3 regions of the Micromonospora peucetia genome follow, and region 1 is predicted to be linked to each of the others. Evidence: predicted binding sites of a transcription regulator. Region 1 holds the regulator's gene; each other region holds the start of a gene.
What was found. The regulator HrcA, encoded in region 1, represses chaperone genes, less so after heat shock. The targets are predictions, from matches to a motif close to GGTTNGCACNCTCNNNNNGAGNGTGCNAACC.
Positions count from the first base shown of each region.

Region 2: a site for HrcA is predicted at 1,639-1,669, ahead of groES (co-chaperone GroES). Genes of this name have one in related genera too.
Region 3: a site for HrcA is predicted at 1,621-1,651, ahead of groL (chaperonin GroEL). Genes of this name have one in related genera too.

Region 1 is NZ_FMIC01000002.1:3,516,299-3,520,663, reverse strand. It holds gene GA0070608_RS16515 (SDR family NAD(P)-dependent oxidoreductase) at 1-65, shown strand, start outside; gene GA0070608_RS16510 (16S rRNA (uracil(1498)-N(3))-methyltransferase) at 93-827, opposite strand; gene dnaJ (molecular chaperone DnaJ) at 879-2,024, opposite strand; gene hrcA (heat-inducible transcriptional repressor HrcA) at 2,098-3,120, opposite strand; gene GA0070608_RS33975 (DUF4870 domain-containing protein) at 3,363-4,097, shown strand; gene hemW (radical SAM family heme chaperone HemW) at 4,138-4,365, opposite strand, start outside.
Region 2 is NZ_FMIC01000002.1:2,934,327-2,938,691, reverse strand. It holds gene groL (chaperonin GroEL) at 1-1,120, opposite strand, end outside; gene groES (co-chaperone GroES) at 1,191-1,505, opposite strand; gene GA0070608_RS13850 (THUMP-like domain-containing protein) at 1,755-2,978, shown strand; gene ybaK (Cys-tRNA(Pro) deacylase) at 3,061-3,540, shown strand; gene GA0070608_RS13840 (sugar ABC transporter substrate-binding protein) at 3,737-4,365, shown strand, end outside.
Region 3 is NZ_FMIC01000002.1:2,627,578-2,631,942, forward strand. It holds gene GA0070608_RS12285 (cold-shock protein) at 1-121, shown strand, start outside; gene GA0070608_RS32605 (DUF3824 domain-containing protein) at 260-1,573, shown strand; gene groL (chaperonin GroEL) at 1,847-3,469, shown strand; gene GA0070608_RS12300 (hypothetical protein) at 3,526-3,723, opposite strand; gene GA0070608_RS12305 (GNAT family N-acetyltransferase) at 3,811-4,365, opposite strand, start outside.

The sequences.
Region 1 (4,365 bases):
CGCAGGCGGAGTGGGCCTCCGGCACCATCGTCGACCTCAACGGCGCCTCCTACCTCCGCACCTGACCCGTTCGCCCTCGGCAGGGGCTGCGGTCACCAGTGGCCCAGGCGGGTGGCGAGGACCGCGAGGGCGGCCACCCCGGCGGTGGAGGTACGCAGCACCGAGGGGCCCAGCCGGACCGGGCGGGCGCCGGCGGACCGGAACGCGTCCAGTTCGGCGTCGGCGATGCCGCCCTCCGGGCCGACGACCAGCACGATCTCCCCGGCGGCGGGCAGCTCGACGGCGGTCAGCCGGTCCCGCGCCTCCTCGTGCAGCACGAACGCGGCGGCGGCACCCGAGATCCGGTGGGCCACCCGGGTCGTCGACTCGTCCGGCGTACCGGCGACCACGGGCAGCCAGGCGCGGCGGGCCTGCTTGGCCGCCTCCCGGGCGGTCGCCGCCCACTTCTCCCGCGCCCGTACGCCCCGGTCGCCGCGCCACTGGGTCACCGACCGGGCGGCGGCCCAGGGCACGATCTCGTCCACGCCGACCTCGGTCATCGCCTGCACGGCCAGCTCGCCCCGGTCACCCTTGGCGATGCCCTGCACCACGACCAGGCGCGGGACGGACGCGTCGACGTACCCACGGGAGGTGATCTCGAGGTCGAGGGTGCCCCGGCCGACGGCGGTGACCACCGCCTCGGCCGTGCCGCCCAGCCCGTCGGCGAGCAGCAGGTGCTCACCGACGCGCAGCCGTTGCACGGTGGCGGCGTGGTGCCCCTCGGGGCCGTCGAGGGTCAGCCGGTCGGCGATGGGCAGCGGGTCGACCAGGAACAGCGGCGCGGACACGACGATCAGGCTAGTCGCCCCGGCGGGCACCGGGGCAACGACCCGGGACCGTCAGGCGTGGCCGTTGAAGGCATCGCGCATCCGGGAGAAGAAGCCACCCTGCTTGCTGAGCTCGGCGACCTCCTCGCCCCGGGTCTTGGCGAAGTCGCGCAGCATCCGTTCCTGGTCGGCGTCGAGCTTCGTGGGGGTGCGTACGTCGAGGTGGACGTAGAGGTCGCCCCGGCCGGTGCCGCGCAGGTGCGGTACTCCCCGGGCCCGCAGCCGCAGCGTGCTGCCCGGCTGGGTGCCGGCCTTGACGTCGACCGTCTCCTCGCTGTCCAGCGTCTTGATGGTCAGCCGCGTGCCCAGCGCCGCCGCGGTCATCGGCACCGTGACCCGGCAGTGCAGGTCGTCGCCCTTGCGGGAGTAGACGTCGTGCGGCCGCTCGTGGATCTCCACGTAGAGGTCGCCGGCCGTGCCGCCGCCCGGGCCGACCTCGCCCTGCTGGGCGAGCCGGATGCGCATGCCGTCCTCGACGCCGGCCGGGATCTTGACGGTCAGCGAACGCCGGGTGCGGACCCGGCCGTCGCCGGCGCAGGTCGGGCAGGGGTGCGGAATGGTGGTGCCGTGGCCCTGGCAGACCGTGCACGGCCGGGCGGAGACCACCTGACCGAGGAAGGTGCGCTGCACGGACTGCACCTCACCCCGCCCGGCGCACGCCTCGCAGGTGGCCAGGTGGGTGCCGGCTGCCGTGCCGGCGCCGGAGCAGGTCGTGCAGAGCACGGCGGTGTCGACGGTGATCGGCGCCTCGACGCCGAACGCGGTCTCGTGCAGGTCCAACTCCAGCCGCAGGATCGCGTCGGCGCCGGGCCGGGTGCGCGGTCGGGGACCCCGCGAACCGCCGGCCGCGCCGCCGAAGAACGCGTCCATGATGTCCTGGAAGCCGACGAACGGCCCGGCGCCACCGGGGCCGCCCGGACCTCCCGCGCCCCCGCCGCCGGGGGCGAGCGGGTCGCCGCCCAGGTCGACGATCTGCCGCTTCCGGTCGTCCGAGAGAACCTCGTACGCGGCGTTGATGTCCTTGAACTTCTCCTGGGCCTCCGGATCCGGATTCACGTCCGGGTGGAACTGTCGCGCCAGCTTGCGGTAGGCGCGCTTGATCTCGTCGTCGGAGGCTTCCCGGCTCACCCCGAGAATGCCGTAGTAGTCCCTGGCCACTGCGTTCCGTGTCCTCATGTTCGTCTCGCGTTGCGCCGGTCGGCGGCCGGAGCCGGCCGTCGGCCCTGACTGGTCAGTTCTGGGCCAGCAGCTCGCCCACGTAGCGTGCCACGGCCCGTACCGTGGCGATGGTGCCGGGGTAGTCCATCCGGGTCGGCCCGAGCACGCCGAGGCCGCCGACGCTGGTCGAGCCCGGCCCGTAGCCGGTGCTGACCACCGAGGCGGCGCGCAGGTTGTCGATCTCGTTCTCGTCGCCGATCAGCACCCGCGTCGTGGTCGGCTCGGCCTCGCCGATCAGCTTGAGCATCACGACCTCCTCCTCCAGCGCCTCAAGGATGGGGCGCAGGGAGCCCTGGAAGTCGAGCAGGCCGCCGCGGGTGAGGTTGGCCGTGCCGGCCAGCGCGATCCGCTCCTCGTGCCGCTCGATCAACGTCTCGAGCAGCACGGTGGAGAGGGTGGTCATGGCTGGCCGCAGGTGCGGCACCGACTCCTCGACCAGAGCCTGCACGAGCGGTGGGGTCTCCGACAGCCGAGAGCCGACCAACTTCTCGTTGACCAGCCGGCGCAGGTCCATGACCTGGTCGGCGGGGATCGGCGCGGGCAGCTCGACCAGCCGCTGCTCGACCCGGCCGGTGTCAGCGATCATCACCAGCATCAGCCGGGTGGTGGAGATCGGCACCAGCTCCAGGTGACGCACGGAGGAGCGGGCCAGGCTCGGGTACTGCACGACGGCGACCTGCCGGGTGAGTTGCGCCAGCAGCCGGACGGTGCGGTGCACCACGTCGTCGAGGTCGACGGCGCCGACCAGGAAGCGCTCGATCGCCCGGCGCTCGGCCGGACTGAGCGGCTTGACCCGGGACAGCCGGTCCACGAAGAGCCGGTAGCCCCGGTCCGTGGGCACCCGCCCCGCGCTGGTGTGCGGCTGGCGGATGTAGCCCTCCTCCTCCAGCACGGCCATGTCGTTGCGGACGGTGGCCGGGGAGACCCCGAGCTGGTGCCGCTCGACCAACGCCTTGCTGCCGACGGGCTCCTGCGTGGCGACGTAGTCCTCGACGATCGCGCGCAGCACGGCGAGTTTGCGGTCGTCGAGACCCATTCTCCCCACCTCCTGTCGCACGTCGCCGCCGGCATGTGTTCGGGCCGGGCGGGCTGCTGGCACTCGACTGTAGCGAGTGCCAGTCTACGTCGGCGGGGCCGCCGACGCGATGATCAACCCCGGGTGATCAGTCCGATCGGCGACCCCGCGGGCCACCCGACGGCGCCGGGAACGGGTCATTCGGGCATCCCGGCCGGTGTCACACTGGTGCGTCCTTGCCGGCTGCACCTACCGTGACCTCCATGACTGAACCACCTCGCCCACCCGGAGCGGGGGACCCCGGCTTCCAGCCGGACCCGGCCGCCCCGTCGGGGGTTCCCGGCCCTTCCGGCTCCGACGAACCCACCACCCCGCTCTCCGGGGCCCCGGCCCCGGGCAGCCATCCCCCGCCCGGTGGCTATCCGCCACCCACCGGTGACCAGCCACCGTCGGGCGGCTATCCCCCACCTGGCGGTTACCCCCCGCCCGGTGACTATCCCCCGCCTGGCGATTACTCCCAGCCCGGTGGCTATCCCCCGCCTGGCGATTACTCCCAGCCCGGTGGCTATCCGCCGCCCGGCGGCTATCCCCCGCCGGGGGCCGGCTATCCGGCCGGTGGCGGCTACGGCCCGCCGACGGGCGGCTACGCCAGTACCGAGGACAAGAACTGGGCCCTCATCGCCCACTTCGGCGGCGCGGCCGGCGTGATCGTCGGCGGCGGCCTGCTCGGCTGGCTGGCGCCGGTCATCGCGCTGATGGTCCGGGGGCAGCAGTCGCCGACCGCCCGCGCGCACGCCGTCGCGGCGCTGAACTTCCAGCTCACCTGGACGATCATCGGCGTGCTGAGCTGGGTGCTCACGCTGATCACCTGCGGCGTGCTGTTCTTCGTCCCGATGCTCGTCTGGCTGGTGCCGCTGATCTTCGGGATCATCGGCGGGGTGAAGGCCAACGAGGGCGTGCTCTACCGCTACCCGATGACCTACAGCTTCGCCAAGTGACCCGGGCCGGCCGCTCCCCCGGCCGGCCCCGGCACGCGGTTCAGGGCAGCAGGTCGCGGACGACCGCGTCGGCGAGCAGCCGGCCCCGCAGGGTCAGCACGGCCCGACCGGCCGCGTACTCGGCGGCGGCCAGCAGCCCGTCGGCGTGCGCCCGCCCGGCACCGGCCCGGCCGGCGTCGTCGAGGGCGTCCAGCGGCAGCCCGGAGGCGAGGCGCAGCCGGAGCATGACGTCCTCCATGTGCGCCTCGTCGCCGGTGAGCACCTCCCG
Region 2 (4,365 bases), 580 kb from region 1:
TGCCGCCGGACAGCTTGGCCAGCCGCTCGGCGAGCTTCTCCCGGTCCCAGTCGGAGTCCGAGGCCTCGATCTCCTTGCGGATCTGCGCGACCCGGTCGGCGACCTCGCTCGACTGGCCACCACCGTCGACGACCGTGGTGTTCTCCTTGTCGATCACCACGCGCCGGGCGGTGCCGAGCACCTCCAGGCCCACCTGGTCGAGCTTGTAGCCCAGCTCAGGGGCGACCAGCTCGGCGCCGGTGAGGATCGCCATGTCCTGGAGCATCGCCTTGCGGCGGTCGCCGAAGCCGGGGGCCTTGACCGCGCAGACCTTGAGGGTCTTGCGGATCGAGTTGACCACCAGGGTCGACAGCGCCTGGCCCTCGACGTCCTCGGCGATGATCAGCAGCGGCTTGCTGTTCTGGAGGACCTTCTCCAGCAGCGGCAGCAGCTCCTCGATCGCCGAGATCTTCTGCGTGGTGATCAGGATGTACGGGTCCTCCAGGACCGACTCCTGCGACTCCGCGTCGGTGACGAAGTTCGGCGAGATGAAGCCCTTGTCGAACTGGAGACCCTCGGTCACGTCCAGCTCGGTGTGCAGGGCGGAGCCCTCCTCGACGGTGATGACACCGTCGCGGCCGACCCGCTCCATCGCCTCGGCGATCAGCTCGCCGATCGTGGCGTCCTGCGCGGAGATCGTCGCGACGTGCGCGATCGACTCCTTGTCGGCGACCTCGACCGCACGGCCGAGCAGCGCCTCGGAGACCTTGGTGGCCGCCGCGTCGATGCCCCGCTTGAGGCCGGCCGGGTTGGCGCCGGCCGTCACGTTTCGCAGGCCCTCGCGGACCATCGCCTGGGCCAGCACGGTGGCGGTGGTGGTCCCGTCGCCGGCGACGTCGTTGGTCTTGGTCGCCACCTCCTTGACCAGCTGCGCACCGAGGTTCTCGTAGGGGTTGGTGAGCTCGATCTCCTTGGCGATGGTCACGCCGTCGTTGGTGATCGTGGGCGCACCGAATTTCTTGTCCAGGACGACGTTGCGCCCGCGCGGGCCGAGGGTGACCTTGACCGCGTCCGCGAGGGCGTTGACACCGTGCTCGAGCAGGTGCCGGGCGTCGTCCGAGAAGCTCAGGATCTTCGCCATTAATGTCCCTTCGATGCGACGTCGCCCCGGCCCGGCGAGCCGGACCGGGGCGACGACACTGATCGGTTGCTTACTTCTCGATGACCGCGAGGACGTCGCGGGCGGAGAGCACCAGGTACTCCTCGCCGGCGTACTTGACCTCGGTGCCGCCGTACTTCGAGTAGAGGACGGTGTCGCCGACGGAGACGTCAACCGGAACCCGGTTGCCCTTGTCGTCGATCCGGCCCGGGCCGACAGCGAGGACAGTGCCCTCCTGCGGCTTCTCCTTGGCGGTGTCGGGGATCACGATGCCCGACGCCGTGGTGGTCTCAGCCTCGTTCGCCTGGACCACGATGCGGTCCTCGAGCGGCTTGATCGCAACCTTGGTCGCGGTAGTCACGGGCATACCCTCCTGGGGTACTGGTTTCGTTACTGGCCGGCAAGCCGGTCAGCGTCAATCTGCCACATGCCACCGGGCGGGGCCGTCGTCGCGGGTGCCGGTCCGCCTGGCGTTCAGCGCCCGGGCCACGAGACCCGGAAGCTGGCACCCTCAGGGTGAGAGTGCTAATCGCAGGTTATTCCTCGGCTAGCACTCCGTCAAGGAGAGTGCCAGCCCGCCGACCGGCGCGTCGGGCCCGCCGACCACAATGAACGAGTGGATCTCGATCAGTTCGCCGCCCTGCGTACGCCCGAGGGGTCGGCCGCGCTCGACGCGGCCACGCGGGTGGCCGGCGGTGATCCGCTGACCGCGGCGGCCGCGCTCCGCTCAGCCGGACTGCCGGCCGGCCTGGCCGCCGCCGCGCTCACCCAGGCCGAGCTAAGACGCCGGGCGGTCGGCAAGTTCGGGCCGGCGGCGGCGGGGATGTTCCTCACCCGGGCCGGGCTGGAACAGGCCACCCGGGGCGTGGTCGCGGCGCGGCGGGCCGAGCGGCTGCGGGCGGCCGGGGTGCACGCCCTCGCCGACCTCGGCTGCGGCCTCGGCGCGGACGCGCTCGCCGCCGCCCGCGCCGGCCTCCGGGTGTACGGCGTGGAAGCCGACCCGGTGACCGCCGCGATGGCCGCCGCGAACGCCGAGGCGGCCGGGCTGGCCGAGAGGTTCACCGTGGAGTGCGGCGACGCCACGGCATTCGACGTACGCCGGGTCGACGGGGTGTTCTGCGACCCGGCACGCCGGAAGGCGGGCACCGGGCGGCGGATCTTCGACCCGAACGCCTACTCCCCACCCTGGGACTTCGTGGTCGGGCTGGCCGAACGGGTGCCGCACACCGTGGTGAAGGTGGCGCCCGGCATCGACCACGCGCTGATTCCCGCAGGTGCCGAGGCGGAGTGGGTGAGCGTCGACGGCGACCTCGTCGAGGCGGCCATGTGGTGCGGCCGGCTCGCCGAGACCCCCCGCCGAGCCACCCTGCTGCGCGGTAGGGAAGGGCGCTCTCTCGACGCCTCCGGCAGAGGAAGGGTCCCCTGCCATCAGTTGACGGGTGCCGGCGACGCCGAGGCGGCCGTCGGCCCGGCACGCCGCTTCCTGTACGACCCGGACCCGGCGGTGGTCCGCGCGCACCTGGTCGCGGAGCTGGCCGACATCCTGGGCGCCACGCTGGCCGACCCGAGCATCGCCTACCTCTACGCGGACTCGCCGACGCCGACGCCGTTCGCCCGCTGCCTGGAGGTCACCGACGTGCTGCCGTTCTCGCTCAAGCGGCTGCGCGCGCTGCTGCGCGAGCGCCGGGTCGGGCGGGTGGAGATCCTCAAGCGCGGGTCCGCGCTGGAGCCGGAGAAGCTGCGGCGGGACCTGAGGCTGGCCGGCGACGAGGGGGCCAGCCTGGTGCTGACCCGGGTCGCCGGGGCACCGACTGTGCTGGTCTGCCGGCCGCTCGGGTAGTACGCGAGACCGTGGGCGCCGGCGTCGACCGCCTGGCCCTTTCGGCTCGCGGGTCGCGCCGCCCCGGGTTAGCTTGACGGTCATGGCGGGACAGGGCACTCCGGCGACCGCGCTGCTGACGAAGCGGAAGATCGCCCACAGCACCCATCCGTACGAGGTCTCCCCGGACGTGCCGAACTACGGCGCGCTGGTCGCGGCGGCACTGGGGGTGCCGCCGGAGCGGGTGTTCAAGTCGCTGGTCGCCGAGGTCGACGGCGCGCTGACCGTGGCGGTCGTGCCGGTCACCGGCGAGTTGGACCTCAAGGCGCTCGCCGCGGCGGTCGGCGGCAAGCGGGCCGCCATGGCCGACCGGGCGGTGGCCGAGCGGGCCACCGGCTACGTGCGCGGCGGGATCAGCCCGCTCGGCCAGCGTCGGCGGCTGCCCACGGTGCTCGACTCGTCGGCGCTCGACCATCCCACCGTCTACGTCTCGGCGGGCCGGCGCGGCCTCCAACTCCAGCTCGCCCCGCAGGACCTGGTCGCCCTCACCGGGGCGGCCACGGCCCCGCTGTCCGCCCGCTGAGCTGGGCCGTTTCCCCCGCTGACGGGAGAGCGCTCCCGCGTGGACGGCGGGCGAGGTGTCAGGGACGTTGCTGAATTGTTACTGCCGACAACAAACTCGCCACCTCGGCACTCTTGTGCCTGAAGCGTGACGCGGAATACGTTGCCGGACACAACAAACCAAACTTCATCCCCCACCCCCCGAAAGGACCCTGCACATGCGCAAGGGCTTCCTCACCTTCGCCGCCGTGGGCCTGCTCGCCACCGGCAGCATGGCCGCCTGCGGCGACGAGTCCGGCAGCGGTGACCAGGCCGGCGGCAGCGACAAGGCCCCGAAGATCGGCGTGATCCTGCCGGACAGCAAGTCCTCCGCCCGCTGGGAGGGCGCGGACCGCAAGTTCCTGGAGGAGGCGTTCAAGGCTGCCGGCGTCCAGTACGACATCCAGAACGCCCTGGGCGACAAGAGCGCGTTCCAGACCATCGCCGACCAGATGATCACCAACGGCGTGACCGCCCTGATGATCGTGAACCTGGACTCCGGCACCGGCAAGGCCGTGCTCGACAAGGCCAAGTCGCAGGGCGTGGCGACCATCGACTACGACCGGCTCACGCTGGGTGGCTCGGCCACCTACTACGTCAGCTTCGACAACGAGGCCGTCGGCAAGCTCCAGGGCGAGGGCCTGAGCAAGTGCCTGACCGACAAGGGCGTCAAGAGCCCGGTCGTGGCGTACCTCAACGGCTCCCCGACCGACAACAACGCCACCCTGTTCAAGAACGGGTACGACTCGGTGCTCAAGCCGAAGTTCGACTCGAAGGAGTACGCCAAGGGCCCGGACCAGAACGTTCC
Region 3 (4,365 bases), 890 kb from region 1:
CCACTTCTCGGCGATCGAGATGGACGGCTACAAGGCGTTGGACGACGGCCAGCGGGTCGAGTTCGAGATCTCCCAGGGACAGAAGGGCCCCCAGGCAGAGCGGGTACGCGTCGTCGCCTGACCGGCCGTTCGGTTCGCGGCGGTGGGGGCCGGCAGACGGCTGAGCGCCGTCAGCCCCGTCCCTCCGGGGGCGGGCTCGGCGCGGTTGCGCCGGCAGGGAAGGATCGTGAGCCGTTCCAGCCATCGCTGAGGAGGGTTCATGTCCGACCAGCCGCCCCCGGCCGCGCCGCCCCCGGGAGATCCCTACCCCTCCGCGACACCACCCGGCGGTCCGGCCGGCGCAGAGCCCGGCGCCGCCGCGCCCCCGGCCGGCGCAGAGCCCGTCGTCCCGGGCCCGGAACAGCCTGTCGTCCCGGGTGCCGGACCGGCCGTCCCCGCAGCCGGAGGACCGGCTGTCCCGGGTGGTCCCGTCGTCCCGGGTGGCGGTGCGCCGGCGGGTCCGCAGCAGCCGCAGGACTGGGTCTTCCCGCCGACCGGCGGCTTCCCGCCCGGCTCCGGTCCGTACGGTGGGCAGCCGTGGTATCCGGGTGCCCCGGTCGCCTACCCCGGGCCGGGTGCCCCGGTCGCCTACCCCGGGCCGGGTGCCCCGGTCGCCTACCCCGGGCCGGGCGCCCCGGTCGCCTACCCAGGGCAGCCGGTCCACGGGTGGTACCCGCCGGGGCACGGCCTCGACCCGGCCGACCTGCTCGTCACCCCGCCCGGCGCCGGCGTCAGCGGCTGGTTCGACCGGTGCGTCGGCGCGGTGCGCCGGGGCTGGCGGCTCCTGCTGCCCATCCTGCTGCTCACCCAGGTGTTGCCGGCCGTGGCGGTGTCGGTGCTCACGCTGGTCGTCGACCCGTCGGCGAAGTGGGAGGAGTCGATGACCGACGACTCCGCCGCGCTGCCCGACACCTTCCTGGCCGACCTGGGCGTCATGCTGGCCGTGGTGCTCGGCGGCACCCTCGTCTTCGGCCTGGTGCAGAGTCTGGGCTGGGCGGCCGGCAGTTGGGTGGTCGCCCGGCAGGCGGCCGGTCAACCGGTGAGTCTGGGCGCGGCCCTGTCCTACGGCGCGCGCCGGGCACTGGGCCTCTGGGGCTGGACCCTGCTGATGAGCGTGATCATCGGGATCGGCGTCTGCTTCTGCGTCCTCCCCGGCATCTACGTCGCCTTCGCGCTGAGCATGGCCGGCCCGGTCTATCTCTTCGAGCGGCAGGCTCCGATCGGCCGCTCCTTCCGGATGTTCCACGACCGGCTGGGGCTGCTGCTCGGCCGGGTGGCGCTGGTGGCGGCGGCGGTGATCGTCGGCGGCGGGTTGGCCGGCATGGTGGAGGGCATCGGGGGGCTGCCGTTCGGCACCACTCCGTTGGAGTCGCCGGGTACGGCGGTGGGCGTGTTCGTGGTGACGCTGCTGGGCGCGGTGCTCGCCCTGCCGACCCACCTCGCCCAACTGGTCGGTCTGGTCGTCACGTACGCCGAGCAGCGCGCCCACGAGGGGCCGGTGGACAGCGCACGGCTGGCCGGTGAACTCGGCTGACGGGGGCGATCGTGCTTGCACTCGGCAGGGGAGAGTGCTAAACAAGTCATTGGCACTCGCATACCGCGAGTGCCAATGGTCGGGGCGGTAGGGCCACGGCCGCAGCGGCGTCCACACGCGGGTGCGGCACATGGCCGGTCGTCGCGGGCTATCCGGCCCGGCCGAGGAGACGTCGTCGTCGCCAGGTGGCGACGTCCCCAGGTGCGTACACCAGGCGGCCCATCCGGGACACACACTCGGGTGGCCCGTGAGTGTCCAGGAGGACAACGCCGTATGGCCAAGATGATCGCGTTCGACGAAGAGGCGCGCCGCGGCCTCGAGCGGGGCATGAACCAGCTCGCCGACGCCGTGAAGGTGACGCTCGGCCCCAAGGGCCGCAACGTCGTCCTCGAGAAGAAGTGGGGTGCCCCCACCATCACCAACGATGGTGTGAGCATCGCCAAGGAGATCGAGCTCGAGGACCCCTACGAGAAGATCGGCGCCGAGCTGGTCAAGGAGGTCGCGAAGAAGACCGACGACGTCGCCGGTGACGGCACGACGACGGCGACCGTCCTGGCCCAGGCCCTGGTCCGCGAGGGCCTGCGCAACGTGGCCGCGGGTGCCAACCCGATGGCCCTGAAGCGGGGCATCGAGGCCGCTGTGGCCAGCGTCTCGGAGGAGCTGCTCAAGCTCGCCAAGGACGTCGAGACCAAGGAGCAGATCGCCTCCACCGCCTCCATCTCCGCCGGTGACAACACCGTCGGCGAGATCATCGCCGAGGCGATGGACAAGGTCGGCAAGGAAGGCGTCATCACCGTCGAGGAGAGCAACACCTTCGGGCTGGAGCTGGAGCTCACCGAGGGTATGCGCTTCGACAAGGGCTACATCTCGGCCTACTTCATGACCGACCCGGAGCGCATGGAGGCCGTCTTCGACGACCCCTACCTCCTGATCGTCAACAGCAAGATCTCGTCGGTCAAGGACCTGCTCCCGATCCTGGAGAAGGTCATGCAGTCGGGCAAGCCGCTGCTGATCATCTCCGAGGACATCGAGGGCGAGGCCCTGGCCACCCTGGTCGTCAACAAGGTCCGCGGCACCTTCAAGTCGGTCGCCGTCAAGGCGCCGGGCTTCGGTGACCGTCGCAAGGCCATGCTGGCCGACATCGCCATCCTCACCGGTGGCCAGGTCATCAGCGAGGAGGTCGGCCTCAAGCTGGACGCCGTCAGCCTCGACATGCTGGGCCGCGCCCGCAAGGTCGTGGTGACCAAGGACGAGACCACCATCGTCGACGGTGCCGGCGACGCCGATCAGATCCAGGGCCGGGTCAACCAGATCCGGGCCGAGATCGAGAAGAGCGACTCCGACTACGACCGCGAGAAGCTGCAGGAGCGGCTGGCCAAGCTGGCCGGCGGCGTCGCGGTGATCAAGGTCGGCGCGGCCACCGAGGTCGAGCTGAAGGAGCGCAAGCACCGCATCGAGGACGCCGTCCGCAACGCGAAGGCCGCCGTCGAGGAGGGCATCGTCCCGGGTGGTGGCGTCGCGCTGGTGCAGGCCGGCAAGACCGCCTTCGACAAGCTGGACCTGGCGGGCGACGAGGCGACTGGCGCGAACATCGTCAAGGTCGCGCTGGACGCCCCGCTGCGGCAGATCGCCGTCAACGCCGGCCTTGAGGGCGGTGTCGTGGTGGAGAAGGTCCGTAACCTGGAAGCGGGTCACGGTCTGAACGCCGCCAACGGCGAGTACGTCGACCTGCTGGCCGCGGGCATCATCGACCCGGCCAAGGTGACCCGGTCGGCGCTGCAGAACGCCGCTTCCATCGCGGCGCTCTTCCTCACCACCGAGGTCGTCGTGGCGGACAAGCCGGAGAAGGCCCCGGCCGCTCCGGCTGGCCCGGGCGGCGGGGACATGGACTTCTGAGTCCAGCTCCAACGCCGGAGGGGGCGGGCCGCGTCAGCGGTCCGCCCCCTCCGCTGTCACGTCGGCAGTGGCCGCTGGTTGCGTCTATTCTGCGCCCGGTCGTACGGCTGCGGGATCTGCACCGGCTCGTCGACCAGCGTCACCGGCTCGTCGGCCGGCTCGTCGACGCCGGCCATCTCCGCCTGCTGCTCGGCGTCGCCGTAGTCGAACCGGTCGAACGGCAACGGGCCGGGGCGTTCGTCGTCCGTGGTCATGGCTGCCTCCTTAACCGAAACGGTAGGGCGCGACGATCACCGATGCGGGCGAATGGCGTTATAAGGATCTATGTCCTATTCGCCCCTTCAGCTCCCGAGCGTCCTGCGGTAGAGGAAGAAGACGCGCTCGATCCGGGCACCCGCACTGCCCGAGTAGAAGGCGACCGGCCCCACCCAGCCGATCTGCGCGGCCGGCACGCCCGCCGCCTGCTGGTCGCGTAGGCACCGGCGCAGCAGCACCCCGCCGATCCCCGAGCCCTCGGCCGCCGGGGCGGTGCCCATCGGGCCGAACCAGCTCGGCCGGGACGACCCGTACGCGGCGAAGCCGAGCACCTCGCCGTCGCGTTCGGCCAGGTGACAGCCCGCCCCCTCCCGGCCCACCGAGCCGGCCAGTTCGGCGTCCCAGACCCCGCCGAAGGTGCTGCGGGCGAACTCCGCCAGCGCCGGCAGGTCGGTCGCCCCGGCGCGGCGGACCGTCACGCCCCGCCCGGCCAACCGCGCCTCCGCCGCCTCCGTCGGGCGCAGCGCGGGCGAGTCGTCGTACGACAGGTCGGCCGTCATGTTCCACGCCGTCCGGTCCTGCCGGTAGCCGAGCGCCAGCGCGGCGCAGACCGCCGGGGTGTAGCGCACGTCGATGCCGGG